DNA from 2 places in the Lysinibacillus sp. FSL W8-0992 genome. Region 1 is predicted to be linked to the other one. Evidence: a T-box and tRNA genes for the amino acid it is inferred to sense, from the RefSeq annotation. Region 1 holds a T-box; the other holds one or more tRNA genes.
The links. The T-box of region 1 lies ahead of leuS (leucine--tRNA ligase). A T-box ahead of a tRNA ligase gene usually reads a tRNA of that ligase, here a tRNA-Leu.

Region 1 (5,174 bases):
TCTACCAAGGGATTATCAATAGTGCGGCAACAGCAGGCCGTATGATAGGTCCATTGTTCGGTGGCATAATGGTAGATCAGTTTGGAATGATTGCACTCGTTTCTATTTTAGTAGTCGTTGTATTAATGGGTATTTTCCCATGCCTTATGTATGACCGACCGTTGCTGATGAGTGACAGGCACGGAAACAATTCTGAAAATTAAAGACGATTTATATTAAAGCGAATGAAAATCATTCGCTTTTTTTATTTTTTGGATTGAAATTGACCTCGCAAAACGATACAATCATACATATTCAAATATTTGAATATGTAGACATAATAATGGGGGGATTAACGTGGAAGAGGGCTTACAACAGTTTAAAGCCGATTTTTTTAAAGCTTTAGCACACCCGTTACGAATTAGAATTCTTGAATTATTGGTAGATGGTAAGAAAAGTGTTAATGAGATTCAAAGTTGCCTTGAAAAAGAGGGCTCAGCAGTTTCGCAGCAGCTAAGTGTATTACGGGCGAAAAATATTGTTTATGGCACGAAGGAAGGAAAAAAAGTTTACTATTCTTTGAGTGATCCGATGATTGTTGAGCTGCTGCGTGTTGCCAAAGACATTTTTAACAACCATTTAATTCATACAATTTCAAGATTAGAAGAAATGACCGTCAGTGAAAATGATGAAGAGATGATGTAAGGTCATATTTTCATTTCCCCCTTAGAAAACAGCCTAGTATTGAATAAAAGAACGGTCTGGATTCAAAGAATTTATTATTTCGAAGGGAAGATTACTATATGAAGTCACTGTTTACGGGGCGGTTTGAAGGTTATTCTGTAAATCTTTTCAAAAAGGATTTATTGTCTGGGATTATTGTTGGTATTGTTGCAATTCCTTTAGCGATGTCTTTTGCAATTGCATCAGGTGTAAAACCAGAATACGGCATTTATACAGCGTGTATTGCAGGCATACTAATTTCACTTTTTGGTGGTTCAAAATATCAAATTGGTGGTCCTACTGGTGCTTTTGTGCCCATTCTATTAGGAATTGTCTTATCATACGGCTATGAAAATCTATTGATTGCGGGGTTAATGGCGGGTGTCTTGCTATGCTTAATGGGCATTTTCAAGCTGGGCTCCCTAATAAAATTTATTCCGCGTCCTGTAACGATAGGGTTTACTGCGGGTATTGCGGTCATTATTTTTACGGGGCAAATAGCCAATTTTTTAGGTCTGACAAATATTACACGGCATGAATATTTTATCGCTAATATGAAAGAGCTCTTTGTGCATATTGGTACAACAAATTATTATAGTATTTTTATCGCAATCATTTGTCTTGTAATAATATTAGTGACACCTAAAGTTTTTCCAAAAGTACCTGGCGCATTGGTAGGTATTGTTGTTTCTACACTTGTTGCTAGCTTCTTTTTTTCAGGACAAGTTGCAACAATTGCTACAGCTTACGGCCAAATTCCAAATACTTTACCGGCGTTTTCAATACCTGAAATTACCTTTGAACGAATGCAATTATTAATTGGGCCTGCATTTGTCATTGCTATGTTGGGAGGAATTGAATCTCTTTTATCAGCGGTAGTTGCTGACGGAATGACAAATAGTAAGCATAATAGTAATCGTGAGCTAGTAGGGCAAGGCATAGCGAACATCGTAACACCTTTATTTGGAGGGATTCCTGCTACAGGGGCAATCGCGCGTACTGCAACAAATATAAAAACGGGTGCGGCATCCCCAATGTCAGGTATTATTCATGGTGTTTTTGTATTAGTCACGTTATTGTTGTTAGCGCCCTTTGCTTCTCATATTCCGTTAGCTAGTATGGCACCGGTGTTGATGGTCGTAGCGTGGAATATGAGTGAACGAAAGCATTTCGCCCATATTGTGAAAGCGAAATCAGGAGATTCACTTGTTTTAATGATTACGTTTTTACTTACGGTTTTCGCTAGCTTAACGATAGCTGTAGAAGTAGGGCTTGGTTTGGCGATTGTATTATTTGTTAAACGAATGAGTGAGAAGTTGGTTGTAGATAAGGTTTTACCAGACCATACAAAAAATAATGGCAAGGTACAGCCGCATGTTGTCAATCAAAAGCATGACTGCCCACAAATTAGTATTTATTCAATTGAGGGGCCGCTATTTTTTGGTGCAGCACAAACCTTTGAGCAGACATTACAACATTCAATGAACGACCATCCAAGAGTTTTAATTTTGCGTATGAGTAAAGTGCCTTTTATGGATTCTACGGGAGAGTCTTATTTTAGCAATATCGTGCAAAACTTCACAACACAAGGTGGCATCGTTTTAGTAACGGGTGTCTCTAAAGATTTAAAAGTGGCACTGCTTCGTAATGGTTTATACGATCAAATTGGAGAAGATAATTTCTATGAACATACAGGAGATGCTATTAACAGGGCATTAAAGGATTTAGATATGAACAAATGCATCGGCTGCAAACATTTTGCCTTCCACGAATGCGTGGACTTTTCCTCAGGTGACCCTCGAGTGACAGGCACAGAAAAGATTCTGACAATTGAAGCTGGGTTAAATAAAAGCTCCACATGATGAATTATCGTGTGGAGCCTTTTTCAGTTTGTACTGCATTAGCAATTACTCGCTTTGCTGTACTTCGCAATATTGACAATAGGATGGAGGATGAAACTGTGAGGTTTGAAGTAAACAATTTTTGAGAATACTCGTATTAAGAAATGGGTAATCTGGTGATGTATTATGCTTATAAAGATGATAGGAGCTATATGGATAATCTTCCATGTTCGCAACAATAGGTGGAGCTGTTGATATAGGATTGCGATGGATATAGCGACTAACACTTAGCATATCTAGTTGTGAGGGAACAAGATCTGCAAAATAGCGACTCTCATACAGATGACCGCAATATTGATATTTCTTTTTAAAGTAATTACTGTAGCGCCAATTGATGACCGCCATCAATTTCCCTAGTGGAACTTCAGGTGACTGAATTAGAAGATGATAGTGGTTAGACATAATGCAATAAGCAACAATGCTAAAAGTGTATTTTTGATAAGCATATTGCAGTACACGAAAAAAAGCATCGTAATCAGCAACATTCAAAAAAATAGGTTGACGATTGTTGCCACGCATTACTACATGATGATAATGATGTGGAGACCAAAGTCGTTTTTTTCTTGGCACACGATACTTCCTCCTTTTTCGTTTTCTATAGCATAAAAATGAATGAAAATAACGTCAAATATAGGAAAGTATCAGAAGCAACTAATAATTTTATTTTTATCAAGGAAAAAGGTTGAAATATCACGAATCTATCCAAAAATCATGGGAAATAATTTTTTTCGCTAATTGTGTGTGAATTGTGTGCGTGCCTGGCACCGATAAAAAGAGGCTTGTGCTTTTTAGGACTTTCCATTAGAATAAATGCAATACATGTAAAGACATTGATGAGGAATAGTAAATTTGTGGTTCTTTTTAGAGAGCTAGCGGTTGGTGGAAGCTAGTAGGGATGCAAATTGAACTCGCCTGCTGAGTCTGCGTACATAAGTGTTATGTGTGCCGTCATTTCCGCGTTAAGGAAGCTTGAGCCGAGTGTAATCACTAATTTGGGTGGTACCGCGGGAGATAAGAATGCTCTCGTCCCTTCTGACAAAGGAAGGGGCGAGTTTTTTTATTTTTTAAATATTTTGTCAATTCTTACGATAAGTGGTATTGAACATATATAAGGAGGAAATATTATGAGCTTTAATCATCAACAAGTTGAAAAAAAGTGGCAGCAATATTGGGATGTCAACAAAACATTCAAAACAGAAAATGAAACGGATAAACCGAAATTTTATGCACTTGATATGTTCCCATATCCATCAGGAGCGGGACTTCACGTAGGGCATCCTGAAGGGTATACAGCAACAGATATCCTTTCACGTTTCAAACGTATGCAGGGCTTTAATGTTTTACATCCAATGGGATGGGATGCATTCGGTTTACCTGCAGAGCAATATGCATTAGATACAGGGAATGACCCAGCAGAATTTACGGCAAAAAATATTGCAACATTTAAGCGTCAAATTCAAGAGCTAGGATTTAGCTATGATTGGGATCGTGAAATTAACACAACAGATCCTGAATACTATAAATGGACACAATGGATATTCATTCAATTATATAAAAAAGGCTTAGCGTATGTAGATGAAGTGGCTGTAAACTGGTGCCCAGCATTAGGTACAGTGCTTGCCAATGAAGAAGTCATTGATGGAAAATCTGAGCGCGGAGGACATCCGGTAGAACGTCGCCCAATGAAACAATGGATGCTGAAAATTACTGCCTATGCGGATCGTCTAATTGATGATTTAGAAGAAGTTGATTGGCCAGAATCGATTAAAGATATGCAACGTAACTGGATTGGACGCTCTGAAGGTGCTGAAGTAACATTTGGCATTGAAGGAACAGATAAAAACTTTACGGTATTTACTACACGCCCTGATACGTTATTCGGTGCTACTTATACAGTACTTGCACCTGAGCATAAACTAGTAGCTGAAATTACAACAGCTGAACAACAAGCTGCTGTAGAAGCGTATCTTGAAAAGGTAAAAATGAAATCGGATTTAGAGCGTACTGATTTAGCTAAAGAAAAAACAGGTGTATTTACTGGCGCTTATGCAGTGAATCCTATTAACGGTAAAAAAGTGCCGATTTGGATTGCTGATTATGTGTTAGCTACGTATGGCACTGGTGCTATTATGGCGGTTCCTGCTCACGACGAACGTGATTATGAATTTGCCAAAGAGTTCGGCTTAGACATCGTAGCTGTGCTTGAAGGTGGAGACATCGACAAAGAAGCATTTACAGGTGACGGTCAGCACATTAACTCTGACTTCCTTGACGGCTTAAATAAAGCAGATGGTATTGCTAAAGCGATTGAATGGTTAGAAGAAAAAGGTGTAGGTGAGAAAAAAGTATCTTATCGTCTTCGTGACTGGTTATTCTCTCGTCAACGTTATTGGGGAGAGCCAATTCCAATGATTCATTGGGAAGATGGCACAACAACTCCAGTTCCAGAAGCAGAATTACCTTTAATGCTTCCGAAAACAGATAATATTCGTCCATCAGGAACAGGAGAATCTCCATTAGCTAATATTACAGATTGGGTAAATGTTGTAGATCCTGAAACAGGTATGAAGG
Region 2 (5,174 bases), 1.4 Mb from region 1:
ACGGGGAGGTTTGGCACCTCGATGTCGGCTCATCGCATCCTGGGGCTGTAGTCGGTCCCAAGGGTTGGGCTGTTCGCCCATTAAAGCGGTACGCGAGCTGGGTTCAGAACGTCGTGAGACAGTTCGGTCCCTATCCGTCGTGGGCGTAGGAAATTTGAGAGGAGCTGTCCTTAGTACGAGAGGACCGGGATGGACACACCGCTGGTGTACCAGTTGTCTTGCCAAAGGCATCGCTGGGTAGCTATGTGTGGACGGGATAAGTGCTGAAAGCATCTAAGCATGAAGCCCCCCTCAAGATGAGATTTCCCATTACGCAAGTAAGTAAGATCCCTCAAAGACGATGAGGTAGATAGGTTCGAGGTGGAAGTGTGGTGACACATGGAGCTGACGAATACTAATCGATCGAGGACTTAACCAAAAAAGTTTGAAACATTCAATGAAACGTTTATCCAGTTTTGAGAGAATAAGTTCTTTCAACTGAATAAGTGAAGTGATGATGGCAAAGAGGTCACACCCGTTCCCATACCGAACACGGAAGTTAAGCTCTTTAGCGCCGATGGTAGTTGGGGGCTTCCCCCTGTGAGAGTAGGACGTCGCTTCGCTTGTTTTTTTACGTGGAGGATTAGCTCAGCTGGGAGAGCATCTGCCTTACAAGCAGAGGGTCGGCGGTTCGAGCCCGTCATCCTCCACCATTTTATAAACTTAAAGTAATATTGTCGCGGGGTGGAGCAGTGGTAGCTCGTCGGGCTCATAACCCGAAGGTCACAGGTTCAAATCCTGTCCCCGCAACCAAATTATGGTCCCGTGGTGTAGCGGTTAACATGCCTGCCTGTCACGCAGGAGATCGCCGGTTCGATCCCGGTCGGGACCGTCTTTATTTGCCGGTGTAGCTCAGTTGGTAGAGCAACTGACTTGTAATCAGTAGGTCGTGGGTTCGACTCCTATCGCCGGCACCAGCCCTTGGAGGGGTAGCGAAGTGGCTAAACGCGGCGGACTGTAAATCCGCTCCTTAGGGTTCGGCGGTTCGAATCCGTCCCCCTCCACCAGTTTTATTTAATAGGGGCATAGTTCAACGGTAGAATAGAGGTCTCCAAAACCTTTGGTGTGGGTTCGATTCCTACTGCCCCTGCCAATTTTTTTTAGATTAAACTACTGTTATAGTTCATATGGCGGTTGTGGCGAAGTGGTTAACGCACCGGATTGTGGTTCCGGCATTCGTGGGTTCGATTCCCATCAGTCGCCCCATATAATAATATTGGGGTATAGCCAAGCGGTAAGGCAACGGATTTTGATTCCGTCATGCCCTGGTTCGAATCCAGGTACCCCAGCCATTTTTTATTCATAATATGAGCCATTAGCTCAGTTGGTAGAGCATCTGACTTTTAATCAGAGGGTCGAAGGTTCGAGTCCTTCATGGCTCATCATATTTGCGGGTGTGGCGGAATTGGCAGACGCACTAGACTTAGGATCTAGCGCCGCAAGGCGTGGGGGTTCGACTCCCTTCACCCGCATCATTTATTTTAATTACATAATTGCCAGGATAAATAATCTTATGCACATGCGGAAGTAGTTCAGTGGTAGAACACCACCTTGCCAAGGTGGGGGTCGCGAGTTCGAACCTCGTCTTCCGCTCCAAATGTGCCGGGGTGGCGGAACTGGCAGACGCACAGGACTTAAAATCCTGCGGTAGGTGACTACCGTGCCGGTTCGATTCCGGCCCTCGGCACCATTTTTTTAATATTAAGCGCCCGTAGCTCAATTGGATAGAGCGTCTGACTACGGATCAGAAGGTTGTGGGTTCGACTCCTGCCGGGCGCGCCATAAAAAGATAAGATAGACAGTAACGGAATGTAGCTCAGCTTGGTAGAGCACTTGGTTTGGGACCAAGGGGTCGTAGGTTCGAATCCTGTCATTCCGATCATCTTTTAAAATTGGGGCCTTAGCTCAGCTGGGAGAGCGCCTGCCTTGCACGCAGGAGGTCAGCGGTTCGATCCCGCTAGGCTCCACCATATTTATTTCCGGAGGTATACCCAAGTCTGGCTGAAGGGATCGGTCTTGAAAACCGACAGGCGGGTAACACCGCGCGGGGGTTCGAATCCCTCTACCTCCTCCATTTTCTTTATTCGGGTCAGTAGCTCAGTTGGTAGAGCATTAGATTGAAGCTCTAAGTGTCGGCGGTTCGATTCCGTCCTGACCCATCTTTTTTTGCGGGTGTAGTTTAATGGTAAAACCTCAGCCTTCCAAGCTGATGTCGTGAGTTCGATTCTCATCACCCGCTCCAAAGAGGGCCTATAGCTCAGCTGGTTAGAGCGCACGCCTGATAAGCGTGAGGTCGATGGTTCGAGTCCATTTAGGCCCATATAGAAATTATTCCGAAGTAGCTCAGTTGGTAGTAGCACCTGACTGTTAATCAGGTTGTCGCAGGTTCGAGTCCTGCCTTCGGAGCCATGGCCCCTTGGTCAAGCGGTTAAGACACCGCCCTTTCACGGCGGTAACACGGGTTCGAATCCCGTAGGGGTCATCTAGTAAAGCATGTAGCATAGTGTTGCTACATGCTTTTTCTTTGTATTTTTTCGAGTTATTTACTTAGTTCTTATAAAATTTTGATGAAGAATTTTCGACTGTCGGTATAAATTTGAACAAAGTATTTCATATATAAAAGATGTATGTTTTCTGATGGATTTTTTCGTGGTGAATTTATTTCTATTCATCTAATATGAGGTTAGATGGAGGAAAACGACATGAAACTACAAGAGATACAACGTTTTTTAACACTTTATCAAATGGAACAAAATGAGTCTGCACAATGGCTAACAAATAGATTACAGCAAGTTGAAAAAGAGGGAGTATATATTCCTTCAACAGAGGAGCTTACTTTTGGTGCACGAGTAGCCTGGCGTAATAGTAATAAATGTATCGGAAGATTATTTTGGCACTCACTGCATGTTGAGGATGCACGCGATGTTTTATATGAGCAAGGCATATTTGAGAAGTTGCTACATCATATTCGGTTTGCAACAAATGGCGGTAAAATTCGTCCAACGATAACGGTATTTGCATCTGGAAGAGTAAAGATTTGGAATCATCAGCTTATACGTTACGCAGGCTATGAGACGGAAGCTGGTATCGTTGGTGATCCACATTCTGTGCCATTTACAAAAGTATGCGAATCACTAGGTTGGCAGGGTGAAGGAACAGCATTTGATGTACTACCACTCGTTATACAGGTGGATAACCGTAAACCTCAATTATTTACAATTCCACGTGAAGATGTATTGGAAGTTGCAATTCGCCATCCTGAGCATCCGCAGGTGGGGAAACTAGCGTTGAAATGGTATGCAGTGCCGATTATTTCAAGCATGCGCTTTCAAATGGCAGGTATTGATTTTCAGGCAGCTCCTTTTAATGGTTGGTATATGGGAACAGAAATTGGGGCACGCAATTTAGCTGATCATGATCGTTATGATATGTTACCGAAGATCGCTGAAATTTTTGGTCTCGATACAACAAAGCAGGCATCGCTTTGGCGTGATCGTGCATTAGTTGAATTAAATATTGCTGTTCTGCATTCCTTTAAAGAAGATGGTGTAAGTATAGTCGATCATCATACTGCTGCACAGCAATTTAAGCTATTTGAAGAGGCTGAGCAGAAGGCAGGCCGTGACTTAACAGGCAACTGGACTTGGTTGATTCCACCGTTATCTCCTGCAACGACACATATTTTTCATAAGCCTTATGTCAATGTTTATAATACACCAAATTATTTTTATCAGAAACCGCATTACTAAATGTAAAGAGGCAGCTCATAGTATGATGAGCTGCCTTTTTTAATTTATATATTCATTTCTAGAAGCTCTAAACGAACAGAAGAATAGTAATGCCGCAACGACAACAAATAGCCATCCAGCTGTATCCCAGCCGCCAAATAAATCATGTAAGTAACCAAATAAAATAGGACCTACTGCGGCTAATAAATAGCCTAATGATTGTGCAAAGCCAGATAAATCAGCTGCCTCAAATGCCGTATGTGTACGAAGTGTAAAGAACATCATTGCAAGAGAAAATGAAGCACCACCTGCTAAACCTAGCAATATCATCCACAGTACAGCAAGACTAGTCCATTCCATGACAAGGCCAGTAAAGCCGATGAAATAAAATGCAGTAAACATTAAAACGAGGGGTCGCTGTGATGTCATTTTACTAGCGATAATTGGTACAGCTAAAGCCATAGGTACTTGTGAAATTTGCATGATGGAAAACATCCAACCTGCACGATCTGCGGCTATTCCTTGGGCAATATAGATTTCTGGAATCCAAGCTGCAGTTGTATAAAATAATAATGATTGAAAGCCCATCGCGCCCGTGACTGCCCAAGTAACTGGTGATTTCCACAATGGTATACGTGCTTTCGTAGTGGCTACAGTTGGTTCAGGCTTATTAAATTTTAATTGTGGAACCCAAATTAAAATCGTCACTACGACAAGAGCTAGAGCGATTGCAAGTGCACCTTGCCAGCCAAGAGATGCATTGGCTATGGGATAACTAATACCAGCGCCAATTCCAGCGGTTAAGTTCATGGACATTGTGAAAAATGCCATCAGTAATCCAACATGATAAGGGAATTTCATTTTAAGTAGCCCTGGAATAAGGACGTTACCAAATGAAATAGCTACACCTATTATCATTGTACCAAATACGAGTAATCCTGTTGTTCCAAGTGAACGCAACACAATTCCTAGTGCTAATAAAATCGTTGATATAAATAGTGTTAATTCAAGACCCAGTTTCCTTGCTATTACTGGGGCAATAGGTGACACTAGCGCGAATGCAAGCAATGGAATGGTTGTTAGAAAGCCTGCAAGTACGTTAGATATACCGAGATCCTCACGAATGAAGGAAATAATTGGTCCTACAACCGTTAATGGCATACGTAATGTCGAAGCAAGAAAGATTACACCGATGACTAATAGAAGCGTTGTGCCCTTCCAGTTAATCTTTCTGCTAGGATAAGTAGATTCCTCGTTAGTTGTCAAAATAAGTACCTCCCTGATAGAACAATTATAATTCGAACCACTATAACACTTTAACACAATAATAAAAATAGTAGAATATTCATAAAATACAGAACATTAATCGTATTATTGAAATGTCTTAGGTCGTATGTTAAACTAAGA

Region 2: it encodes a tRNA-Leu, which carries the amino acid that the T-box ahead of leuS (leucine--tRNA ligase) is inferred to sense. The anticodon was not compared.

The regions. Positions count from the first base shown of each region.
Region 1 covers NZ_JBBOZQ010000001.1:1,914,075-1,919,248, forward strand. The annotation lists gene NSQ74_RS09555 (MDR family MFS transporter) at 1-203, shown strand, start outside; gene NSQ74_RS09560 (ArsR/SmtB family transcription factor) at 337-684, shown strand; gene NSQ74_RS09565 (SulP family inorganic anion transporter) at 783-2,564, shown strand; gene NSQ74_RS09570 (transposase) at 2,610-3,173, opposite strand; T-box leader at 3,425-3,637, shown strand; gene leuS (leucine--tRNA ligase) at 3,728-5,174, shown strand, end outside.
Region 2 covers NZ_JBBOZQ010000001.1:495,526-500,699, reverse strand. The annotation lists rRNA gene NSQ74_RS02410 (23S ribosomal RNA) at 1-418, shown strand, start outside; rRNA gene rrf (5S ribosomal RNA) at 487-602, shown strand; tRNA gene NSQ74_RS02400 (tRNA-Val) at 617-692, shown strand; tRNA gene NSQ74_RS02395 (tRNA-Met) at 718-792, shown strand; tRNA gene NSQ74_RS02390 (tRNA-Asp) at 799-871, shown strand; tRNA gene NSQ74_RS02385 (tRNA-Thr) at 881-956, shown strand; tRNA gene NSQ74_RS02380 (tRNA-Tyr) at 963-1,046, shown strand; tRNA gene NSQ74_RS02375 (tRNA-Trp) at 1,059-1,132, shown strand; tRNA gene NSQ74_RS02370 (tRNA-His) at 1,170-1,245, shown strand; tRNA gene NSQ74_RS02365 (tRNA-Gln) at 1,257-1,331, shown strand; tRNA gene NSQ74_RS02360 (tRNA-Lys) at 1,349-1,421, shown strand; tRNA gene NSQ74_RS02355 (tRNA-Leu) at 1,430-1,511, shown strand; tRNA gene NSQ74_RS02350 (tRNA-Gly) at 1,561-1,635, shown strand; tRNA gene NSQ74_RS02345 (tRNA-Leu) at 1,641-1,729, shown strand; tRNA gene NSQ74_RS02340 (tRNA-Arg) at 1,745-1,821, shown strand; tRNA gene NSQ74_RS02335 (tRNA-Pro) at 1,845-1,918, shown strand; tRNA gene NSQ74_RS02330 (tRNA-Ala) at 1,934-2,009, shown strand; tRNA gene NSQ74_RS02325 (tRNA-Ser) at 2,021-2,113, shown strand; tRNA gene NSQ74_RS02320 (tRNA-Phe) at 2,126-2,198, shown strand; tRNA gene NSQ74_RS02315 (tRNA-Gly) at 2,208-2,281, shown strand; tRNA gene NSQ74_RS02310 (tRNA-Ile) at 2,286-2,359, shown strand; tRNA gene NSQ74_RS02305 (tRNA-Asn) at 2,372-2,448, shown strand; tRNA gene NSQ74_RS02300 (tRNA-Glu) at 2,450-2,521, shown strand; gene NSQ74_RS02295 (nitric oxide synthase oxygenase) at 2,742-3,788, shown strand; gene NSQ74_RS02290 (CynX/NimT family MFS transporter) at 3,828-5,033, opposite strand.